DNA from 4 places in the Streptomyces sp. GLSS-08 genome. Region 3 is predicted to be linked to each of the others. Evidence: riboswitches for the same ligand, from Rfam matches in the RefSeq annotation. Region 3 holds a riboswitch; each other region holds the start of a gene.
What was found. Region 3 has a riboswitch for cyclic di-AMP ahead of AC0ZLC_RS21165 (LysM peptidoglycan-binding domain-containing protein). Riboswitches for the same ligand answer to the same signal wherever they lie in the genome.

Region 1 (2,191 bases), on a different contig from region 3:
GTGGTGGCGTAGGACGGGTCGTCCGTGGTGAGTACCGTGCCGGCCGTGGTGGCGTAGGACGGACCGTCCGTGGCGAGCACCGTACCGGGCGTAGGGGCGTACGAGGGGGCGTCCGCCGTGCTGCCCGGGCCGTCGGCCGGGGAGTCCGGGTCCTGCCGGGCGGGCGCCTCCGGGCGAGGCTTCTCCTGGGCGGTCTGCTGCTGGGCCGGCTCCTCGGTCCTGCGCTCCGCGGCTTCCCGCTGCCGCTCCTCGACCGCCGTGAGCCGCGCTTTCTCCGCCGCGGTGAGCTGCGCGAGCAGTCCGCGGGCGTCGGCGAGTTTCCGCTGCACCTGCGCCTTGGCCGACTTCAGCGTCCGCTGCGGCACGGCCGGTTTCTCCGGCCCCCCGGCGGCCTCGGACCCCTTGCGCACCGTCGCCGCCTGCTCGGCGGTGTGGCCGGCCGGCAGGACGGGGGCGGTGTCGGAGACGGCGGCCCCGGTGCGGGACAGGGTGACGGCGTACGGAACCGGTTCCGCGCGCGCGGTGGGGGGCCTCTCGGTGCGGCCGGCCACGTCGTCGCGGGGGGTGTCGTCCCGCGTGCGCTGCTTGGGGCTCTTCTCCCTGGCCGTGTTGTACCGCTGGGTGGCCGTCCCGGCCTGGTGATAGAGGTCGTCCACCTTCTTCTGGACTTCCTCGCGACTGGGCTTCGAATCGGCCGAGGGTGCGGCGTTCGCGGTCTGCGAGAGCAGGGCCACGGAGGTGAGGGCCGCCGTGGCGAGACCCGGGACCCGTGCGCCCGCTACGCGCGTCACTGCGGGACGCGTTGTGCGTTGCGACGCCAAGAGAGGCGACTCCTTCCATGATCCGCCTACCGGGTTAGCTGTCGGGTTCGGGCGGGTGGTTCGGAAGGGTTGCCCTACGGTCCTCGCCCGGACGGGCGGTCGGACCGATTCACCCCGAAGATCGGTGGGTCCCCGGTTCCGGCCGCCGCGTGGGCGCGCCGGATTCGGCGGAGGCCGCGCGGCCCGGCGTCGTTCGCCGGTTGGGTCGGGCGGCCTGACCGGCACGTTAGCCAACTCGTGTGGCTTCTGTGAAGGTTGATGGCCGATATGCCCGATACGTTTTTGTGACCTTCTTTTCGGGGGTCGCTTCGCACCTCCGGCCGACTCGGTGTCCGGACGGTCTCCGCGGTCCGCGTGACGTGGCGTGCGTCTCGTCCGTGCCGGTCACCCGAGGTGACGGTGCGGATCCGGAGGGCGAGGCGGGGTCGGGCGGCGGGCTCCAGGCAGGGGGAACGTGTCCGGCGGGCGGCCTCCCGCGTGGTGCCGGAGGCCGCCCGTCCGCTTCTGGGAGACCCGTGGAGTCCCGACGTGGCCACGGGCTGTCAGTGGGGCGGCCTAGACTCGGAAGGCGATGAGCAGCCTCTTTGACGACAGCTTCCTGGCGGACCTCAAGCCCTCCGGGGCCCACGGGGAAGAGCCCCCGCCGCCGCCCGAGGACGGGACGCCGGAGCAGCTTCCGGACGACCTGTTCGGCGGCCGTTTCGACGTGCCCCCGAGCCGGGACGCGTACTACCGCGACGGTGCGGCACGCCCCGCCGTGGACCCGGCGACGCTGCTGGACGGGCTGAACGAGAACCAGCGCGCGGCCGTGGCGCACGCCGGTTCCCCGCTGCTCATCGTGGCCGGCGCCGGGTCGGGCAAGACCCGCGTGCTCACGCACCGCATCGCGTATCTGCTGGGCGAGCGGCACGTGCACCCCGGCCAGATCCTCGCGATCACCTTCACGAACAAGGCCGCGGGCGAGATGAAGGAGCGCGTCGAGCAGCTCGTCGGCCCGCGCGCGAACGCGATGTGGGTGATGACCTTCCACAGCGCGTGCGTCCGCATCCTGCGCCGCGAGTCGAAGCGGCTCGGCTTCACGTCCTCGTTCTCGATCTACGACGCCGCGGACTCCAAGCGCCTCATGGCCCTGGTCTGCCGCGACCTGGACCTCGACCCGAAGCGCTACCCGCCCAAGTCGTTCAGCGCCAAGGTCTCGAACCTGAAGAACGAGCTGATCGACGAGGAGGACTTCGCCGCCCAGGCCGCCGGGGCCTCCCGGACGGAGTCGGGAGGAGGTTTCGAGGAGACCCTCGCTCAGGCCTACGCGCTCTACCAGTCGCGGCTGCGCGAGGCCAACGCGCTCGACTTCGACGACCTGATCATGACGA
Region 2 (2,191 bases), on a different contig from region 3:
CACAGCGCCGCGCAGACGACCAGCGTGCCGGCCGCCGCGGCGATTCCGCCGCCCCGGCCCAGGGCCACGTCGACGACGAGCAGGACGGAGCCGGTGAACGCCAGCGTCAGGACGCACAGCCCGGCCGCGGCCAGATGGGAGGAGACCCGCACGACGGTGGCCTTGGCGTTCTGCTGGAACAGCGACCGGTGCAGGGCGGCCGGGGCCACGAAGAGGGCGGCGGCCAGCACGGCGAGCAGCAGCGTGGTGACGTACGTGACGCGCTGCACGGTGTCGAGGGTCGGGAACCGCTGGGTGAACGCCAGGGTCAGCAGGAAGGCGAAGAGGATCTGCACGCCGGTCTGGACGACGCGCAGCTCCTGGAGCAGCTCGGCGAAGTTGCGGTCGGCGCGCTCCGGGGGCGTCTCGTTCCGCGCGGAGTGAGGGTGTCGGTCGTCCATGGGCGGACGAGTATCCGTTTCGCGCCATGGTCACGCCCTCCGGGGGCGACGGCGCCCGCCGCCGCCCCCGGGGAGCCGGTCAGCCGACCCGGCCGTACCAGACGCTCTTCGTCCAGATCTTCGTGAGCTTCACGACCTCTCCGGTCTTCGGGGAGTGCCAGATCCGTCCCTTCCCGGCGTAGATGCCGACGTGGTACACGTTCCGGCCCGAATGGAAGAACACGAGGTCTCCCGCCCTGCGGTGCGAGGCGGAGACGTGGTTGGTCTTGTTGTACTGCGCCGCGGCCGTACGAGGCAGCCTCTTGCCGGCCTTCTTGTACGAGTAGAGCGTGAGCCCGGAGCAGTCGAAGCGGCGCGGCCCCGTCGCGCCGTACTTGTACGGGGCACCTTTCTTGGAGGCCGCGATCTGAAGCGCCTTCGTCGCCGATGTGGCCGCGGCGGCGTCGGATGCGGCGCCGGGGACCACGAGGCTGCCGCCGACGGCGGCGATGGTGAGGGCCGAGGCCATACCGGCCCGGGTCCACAGCGACGGGACACGATTGAGCGCAGTCATGCGCAACCCTTCGTCAGCCGCCTGTGAAGGATGACCTGTCGGATTCGGGCTGGCGAAGTAGCCCGGCCGCGATGTGCGGCTTCACCCCAAGGACCGCCCGGATCTCTCCGGCGGCCCGTCGTGCTGGGTCCTCCACTCCTGCCGATCCACTTCTGTCGACCGGTCACCCGGGCGGCGGCAGGACTCGGCGTCCGCCCGGATCGCCCCGCCGCTTCGGCGGGGGCTTGTCGTCGCAGGGATCTTCACTCATGGAAGTCAGAAAATCCGAACGGAATCGGAGATTTGTGGGGTTACTCACCACTCACCCGTTCGGGTGGACACCCCCTGTTTCGAACGGAAGTTGAGGGTGCCGACCAAGCCCGCACCTGCGACGGAACCCTTCATTCCGCCTCGGCTCTCCACGCGTTGCGCAAGTTGAGGGGGCTCATGACCGGGGGTGCGTCTACACCGTTGGGGGGTACGCCGTTTGGTGCGTTTGTGTCCCGGGCCGGACGTCGCGCGAAGTCGGCGCCCGTCGGCCCGGGGCCACGGCACTCGGATGTCCGCCTTGGGTGGCAAGGCGACGCGGGCGGCCCGTCGTTCGCCCCCGCGGACCCGCACGGTCCGTGCCAGGGGCGGCGGGTGAACTTCGCTCCCGTCCCGTTGGTGCATCGGAGTGAGCGCGGGCGCGCCGGCCGGGGGCCGCGCCGCCCCTGGTGCGTATACGGTCCGGACCGCGGCGGCGGCCCCCCGTGGCCGCGCCGGCGTACCGGTGGGCCTCGCGGTGCCTCGGTGAGCTTGGACCGTTCCCGCGTCCGGGCGGCAGGGGGGCGCGGAGGGGCTCTGCGGTGCCCGACGGGTATGGAACAGCCCAGCCGGCGGTCATGAGTGGATCAAGGGCTGGTTAACGTAGTTGAAACTCCGTCCAACTAGCCTGCCGATCCACGCCACCAGGGGTTTCCGTATCCGGATTGAGCCTGATCGCCCAATCTGTCTGTGTGCTACATCTATCCCGTCGCGGTGGCTGCGGCAACCGGACCCCGCACGGTCCGGGCGAGGACTGTGAGGTGGGACGCCGTGCAACTGACCCCGCACGAGCAAGAGAGGCTGCTGATCCACGTGGCCGCCGACGTCGCCGAGAAGCGCCGGGCCCGCGGGCTGAGACTGAACCACCCCGAGGCCGTCGCCCTCATCACGTCGCACCTCCTGGAAGGCGCCC
Region 3 (2,191 bases):
CCCGAACTCAGGGCGGTGGCGGACGAGATCACTCTCTCGAACGAGGAGGACGGCATCGCGGTCGTCCTGGAACGGCTGTTCCCCGGCCCTGGGGACCGGGGAACGGCGGACGCCGTCGGGCGGCGAGCACCCGGCGCGGTCCTGCACGGGGCCCGGTAGGCGGGGCCCCGCGCGGGAATCAGTGCGCGGGGGCCCGCACGAGTGATCAGTGCGCGGGGCCCCGCACGGTGATCAGTACGCGCCGAAGACGTTGTCGATCGAACCGTACTTGTCGGCCGCGTAGTTGCAGGCCGCCGTGATGTTCGCGACGGGGTCGTACGGGTCCATCGAGGTGCCGTCCACGTGGTACGCGGCGAAGGTCGGGTCGATGACCTGGAGGAGACCCTTGGACGGGGTGCCGGCCACCGCGTTGGAGTCCCAGTTGTTGATGGCCTGCGGGTTGCCCGACGACTCGCGCATGATGTTGCGGTGGATGCCGTCGTAGCTGCCCGGGATGCCCTTCTGGGACATGATGTCCAGGGCTTCCCTGATCCAGCCGTCCAGGTTGTTCGCGTACGTCTTCACGGACGCGGGGGTGACGGCGGACTTGGCGGCCGTGGTGGTTCCGGTCGCGGCGCCCTTGACGGTCTTCGTGCCGACCGTCAGCTTCAGGCCCGGGCGGATCAGTGACGGGTCGCTGCCGATGACCGCGCGGTTGGCCTCGTACAGCTTCTTCCAGTCGCTGTTCTCGGTGTGCTCACGCGCGATCTTGGCCAGGGTGTCGCCCAGGGCCACCTTGTAGGTGACGAGCTGGACCTGCGGGACCGCGGCCGGCACGGACCGGACGGCCTGCGTCGGCTGCGCTGCCTGCGCAACGGTGGCGCCCACGAGGGGGAGCGCGAGTGCGGCTCCGCCCGTTCCGGCGGCGATGAGCCCGCGGGTGAGGGCGTTGTTTCCGGGACGACGGTGCTTGCCTCGAACGGCCATGACGAAACTCTTCCTCTCCGATGCCTGCGAGGTGAGCTGTCGGGTTCGGGCTGGGAGGTGCCCGGCCGCACGGTGACATGCGACTTAACCCCGAGCCGTTCCGTTGATCCGGACCGGCGGCTTACCTGGGTCCCCCGCTCCTGCCGTGCGTGGGTGGGTGGGGTCACCGAGCGGCGGCAGGATTAGGCGGGTCCGCTCGGATCGACGTGAACGTATGCGAGAGCACATGTCCGAAACAAGGCCCGATTTCCCCTGCCAAGGCATTTGATCTACCTCTGGCCAGGGGAGAAATGGTCCGATTAGACCGGAACGTGAAACTCAACTTGCCTTTAGCAAAGGGATACTTGTCCGGCCGGACTGGCGAAAAGATCGATTTGCGCGTGACCCATTTCACGCCAACAAGCGCCATGAAAGGGGATTTAAGGCAGGCAACTCGGGCATTACCGGCGGCGGCTCGAAGGTGGGGAGGCCCGGTGGCGCGGCGGCCCGGCGGCCCGGCGGCCCGGCGGCCGGGCGGGCTGCCGCGAGTGGGAGCGGGTGGGCCGCCGGGAGGGGGCGGGCAGGCCGCCGAGGGAGACGCTGCGTGCCGGGCCGAGTCCCGCCGGGCGGCGACGGGAACTGTCAGACGGGTCGTCCTAACCCGCCGTGCGCGGGATGCGCCTCTCCCACGTCCGGTGGAAGACGACCTCGTCCCCGTCCCGGCAGATCACCTCGTCCGAGGTGATGAACTCATCTGCCTCACAGGTGATTTGGGAGTGGGTCTCCACGCGCGCGTCCCAGGAGGTGTCCGGCCGGTGGAACCGGATCGACCAGTCCGAGCGGGTGCGGGCGGACAGGGGATCCCGCTGGCCGGTCGTGTACGTCTCCAGGGCGTCCTCCGTGACCTCGAGGCCGTCGGGGTACACCCGGGTGCCGCCGAGGCCCGGGTCCACCTCCAGTCGCCAGGTGCCCGCGGCGACATCCCGCACGACCAGCCGTTGCGGGCGGGGTTCGTCCAGAGTCGCCGGGACGACCGCGCCCAGCGGCGCCGACTCCTCAGGCTCCTCGAAGGTGATCGAGGGGTCCGACTCCCGCGCGCGTACGGGCAGTTCGAGCGAACTGCCGTCCGGGTGCAGCGTGAAGCCGGCGTCCGAGCCCGGCTGGGGCCAGACCCAGGGCCAGTACGCCGAGGAGACCGCGAGCCGGATGCGGTGCCCCGGCGGGAAGGCGTGACCGATGCCGCTCA
Region 4 (2,191 bases), on a different contig from region 3:
TGGACGGCCGCGCGTCCTAAACGCCGAAGGCCCCGGCTCGTCGAGCCGGGGCCTTCACAAGTCGCGGGGGGGTCAGAGGCTGACGCCGTGCGAGCGGAGGTAGGAGACGGGGTCGATGTCCGAGCCGTACTCGGCCGTCGTACGGGCCTCGAAGTGGAGATGGGGCCCCGTGGAGTTGCCGGTCGACCCGGAGAGGGCTATCGGCTGGCCCGGGGTGACGGTCTGCCCCTCGGAGACGTTGACGGACGACAGGTGGCCGTACATGGTGTACGTCCCGTCGTGCATCTTGATGACGACCTGGTTGCCGTAGGCGCCGGCCCAGCCGGTCGTGACGACGGTGCCCGCGCCGACGGCCTGGACGACGGTGCCCGACGCGGCGTGGAAGTCGACGCCGGTGTGGCTGCCGGAGGACCAGAGGCTGCCGCCGGTCTTGTAGCCGGTGGAGACGTAGGAGCCGGCGACCGGCGCGACGAAGGTGTTGAGGAGCTTGCGCTCGGCGGCGCGGGCGGCACGGGCCCTGACCTCGCGCTCCTTCTTGGCCTCGGCCATGATCCGCCGCTTCGCGGCCTCCTCGGCCTTCTTCAGCGCCGCGGCCTCGTCGGCGGCGTGCTGCTGGGCGGCGGCCTGCGCGTCGACCTGCTCGGCGACCGTGTCGCCGATGGTGACGGCCTGGGTCAGCCCGGTCTGCTGGACGGAGGCGGCGTCCGCGGCGAACGCGGGGGCGGCCAGGGTTCCGATGACACCGGTGGTGGTGAGAGCCGCCACGCTTGCCGCACTCTTGGTGGTGCGCGTGATCCGGCTGGGACGACGATGCTTCCCGGTGGCACGGGTGAACGCCATGAAGGGGCTGGTCCTTTCCTTCCCTCTCGCCTACCGGGTTAGCTGACGGGTTCGGAGCAGGAAGGTCTCCTACGGGCTTCCTTGGGGAAGGACGCCCGATTCACCCCAGGGACTGCGATGGGTCCCCGGCTCCCCTGGCTCGCGCCGTACGGGGACTCGGCGATGACTGTCCGGTGCCGCGGACGCGGCGCACTGCCTGACGAACAGTCGGACTGACGCTAAGGGGGCGTCTTTCAATCGACAAACGGATCACGGCTTTTGTAGTGCACGCCACAGGGCAGAAGGGCAACGCCCCGGCAATACGGACATAACGCGGACGAAGCCGGGTAAGCGCGCGCGGAACCCCGAATGGACGGCGGGTAAACGCGGGGACCCTGGTGACTCATCAGTCACCAGGGTCCCGTCGTCCGCGGGGCTCTACTCGGCCCGTACGACGCTCACTTCACCGATGCCGAGGGCCTCGACGGGCTCCTCGATCTGCGCGGCGTCGCCCACCAGGACCGTCACCAGGCGGTCGACCGGGAAGGCGTTCACGACGGCCGCGGTGGCCTCCACAGTGCCTGTGGCGGCGAGCTGCTGATAGAGCGTCGCCTGGTAGTCGTCCGGCAGGTGCTGCTCGACCTGGTCGGCGAGCGTGCTCGCGACCGCCGCCGCCGTCTCGAACTTGAGCGGTGCGACGCCCACCAGGTTCTGCACGGCCACGTCGCGTTCGGGGTCCGTCAGACCGTCCGCGGCGAGCGTGCGCAGCACCTTCCACAGGTCGTCGAGAGCCGGACCGGTGTTGGGCGTGTCCACGGATCCGCTGATGGCGAGCATCGCGGCACCCGAGCCGTCCGGAGCCGAGCGCAGCACCTGGCCGAACGCCCGCACTCCGTAGGTGTAGCCCTTCTCCTCGCGCAGGACGCGGTCCAGGCGGGAGGTGAGGGTGCCGCCGAGGCAGTACGTGCCCAGCACCTGGGCGGGCCACACCCGGTCGTGCCGGTCGGCTCCGACGCGGCCGATGAGCAACTGCGTCTGTACGGCGCCGGGGCGGTCGACGATGATCACGCGGCCCAGGTCGTCGGCGGTGACTGGCGGCACCGGACGCGGCTCGGCCGAGGAGCCGGTCCAGGCGCCGAGCGTGTCGGCGAGCAGCGCGTCGAGGTCGACGTCGGTGAGGTCGCCGACGACCACGGCGGTGCCGGTGGCGGGACGCACGTGCTTCTCGTAGAAGGCGCGCACGGCCGCGGAGTCGATCTTCTGGACCGTCGCCTCGGTGCCCTGGCGCGGACGCGACATGCGCGAGCCGGCCGGGAACAGCTCCTTGGAGAGCTCCTTGGCCGCGCGGCGGGCCGGATTGGCGGTCTCGTGC

Region 1: linked by a shared signal. The riboswitch ahead of AC0ZLC_RS26790 (C40 family peptidase) and the one ahead of AC0ZLC_RS21165 (LysM peptidoglycan-binding domain-containing protein) in region 3 are both predicted to bind cyclic di-AMP.
Region 2: linked by a shared signal. The riboswitch ahead of AC0ZLC_RS05865 (C40 family peptidase) and the one ahead of AC0ZLC_RS21165 (LysM peptidoglycan-binding domain-containing protein) in region 3 are both predicted to bind cyclic di-AMP.
Region 4: linked by a shared signal. The riboswitch ahead of AC0ZLC_RS02265 (M23 family metallopeptidase) and the one ahead of AC0ZLC_RS21165 (LysM peptidoglycan-binding domain-containing protein) in region 3 are both predicted to bind cyclic di-AMP.

Annotation. Positions count from the first base shown of each region.
Region 1 covers NZ_JBWJAQ010000017.1:126,568-128,758, reverse strand. Annotated here, with positions in the region: gene AC0ZLC_RS26790 (C40 family peptidase) at 1-791, opposite strand, end outside; cyclic di-AMP (ydaO/yuaA leader) riboswitch at 830-1,001, opposite strand; gene pcrA (DNA helicase PcrA) at 1,393-2,191, shown strand, end outside.
Region 2 covers NZ_JBWJAQ010000003.1:66,005-68,195, forward strand. Annotated here, with positions in the region: gene AC0ZLC_RS05860 (DUF6328 family protein) at 1-440, opposite strand, end outside; gene AC0ZLC_RS05865 (C40 family peptidase) at 520-993, opposite strand; cyclic di-AMP (ydaO/yuaA leader) riboswitch at 997-1,161, opposite strand; gene AC0ZLC_RS05870 (urease subunit gamma) at 2,050-2,191, shown strand, end outside.
Region 3 covers NZ_JBWJAQ010000011.1:165,282-167,472, reverse strand. Annotated here, with positions in the region: gene AC0ZLC_RS21170 (HAD family hydrolase) at 1-159, shown strand, start outside; gene AC0ZLC_RS21165 (LysM peptidoglycan-binding domain-containing protein) at 232-966, opposite strand; cyclic di-AMP (ydaO/yuaA leader) riboswitch at 973-1,132, opposite strand; gene AC0ZLC_RS21160 (CocE/NonD family hydrolase) at 1,602-2,191, opposite strand, start outside.
Region 4 covers NZ_JBWJAQ010000001.1:563,307-565,497, forward strand. Annotated here, with positions in the region: gene AC0ZLC_RS02265 (M23 family metallopeptidase) at 73-840, opposite strand; cyclic di-AMP (ydaO/yuaA leader) riboswitch at 853-1,012, opposite strand; gene AC0ZLC_RS02270 (M16 family metallopeptidase) at 1,258-2,191, opposite strand, start outside.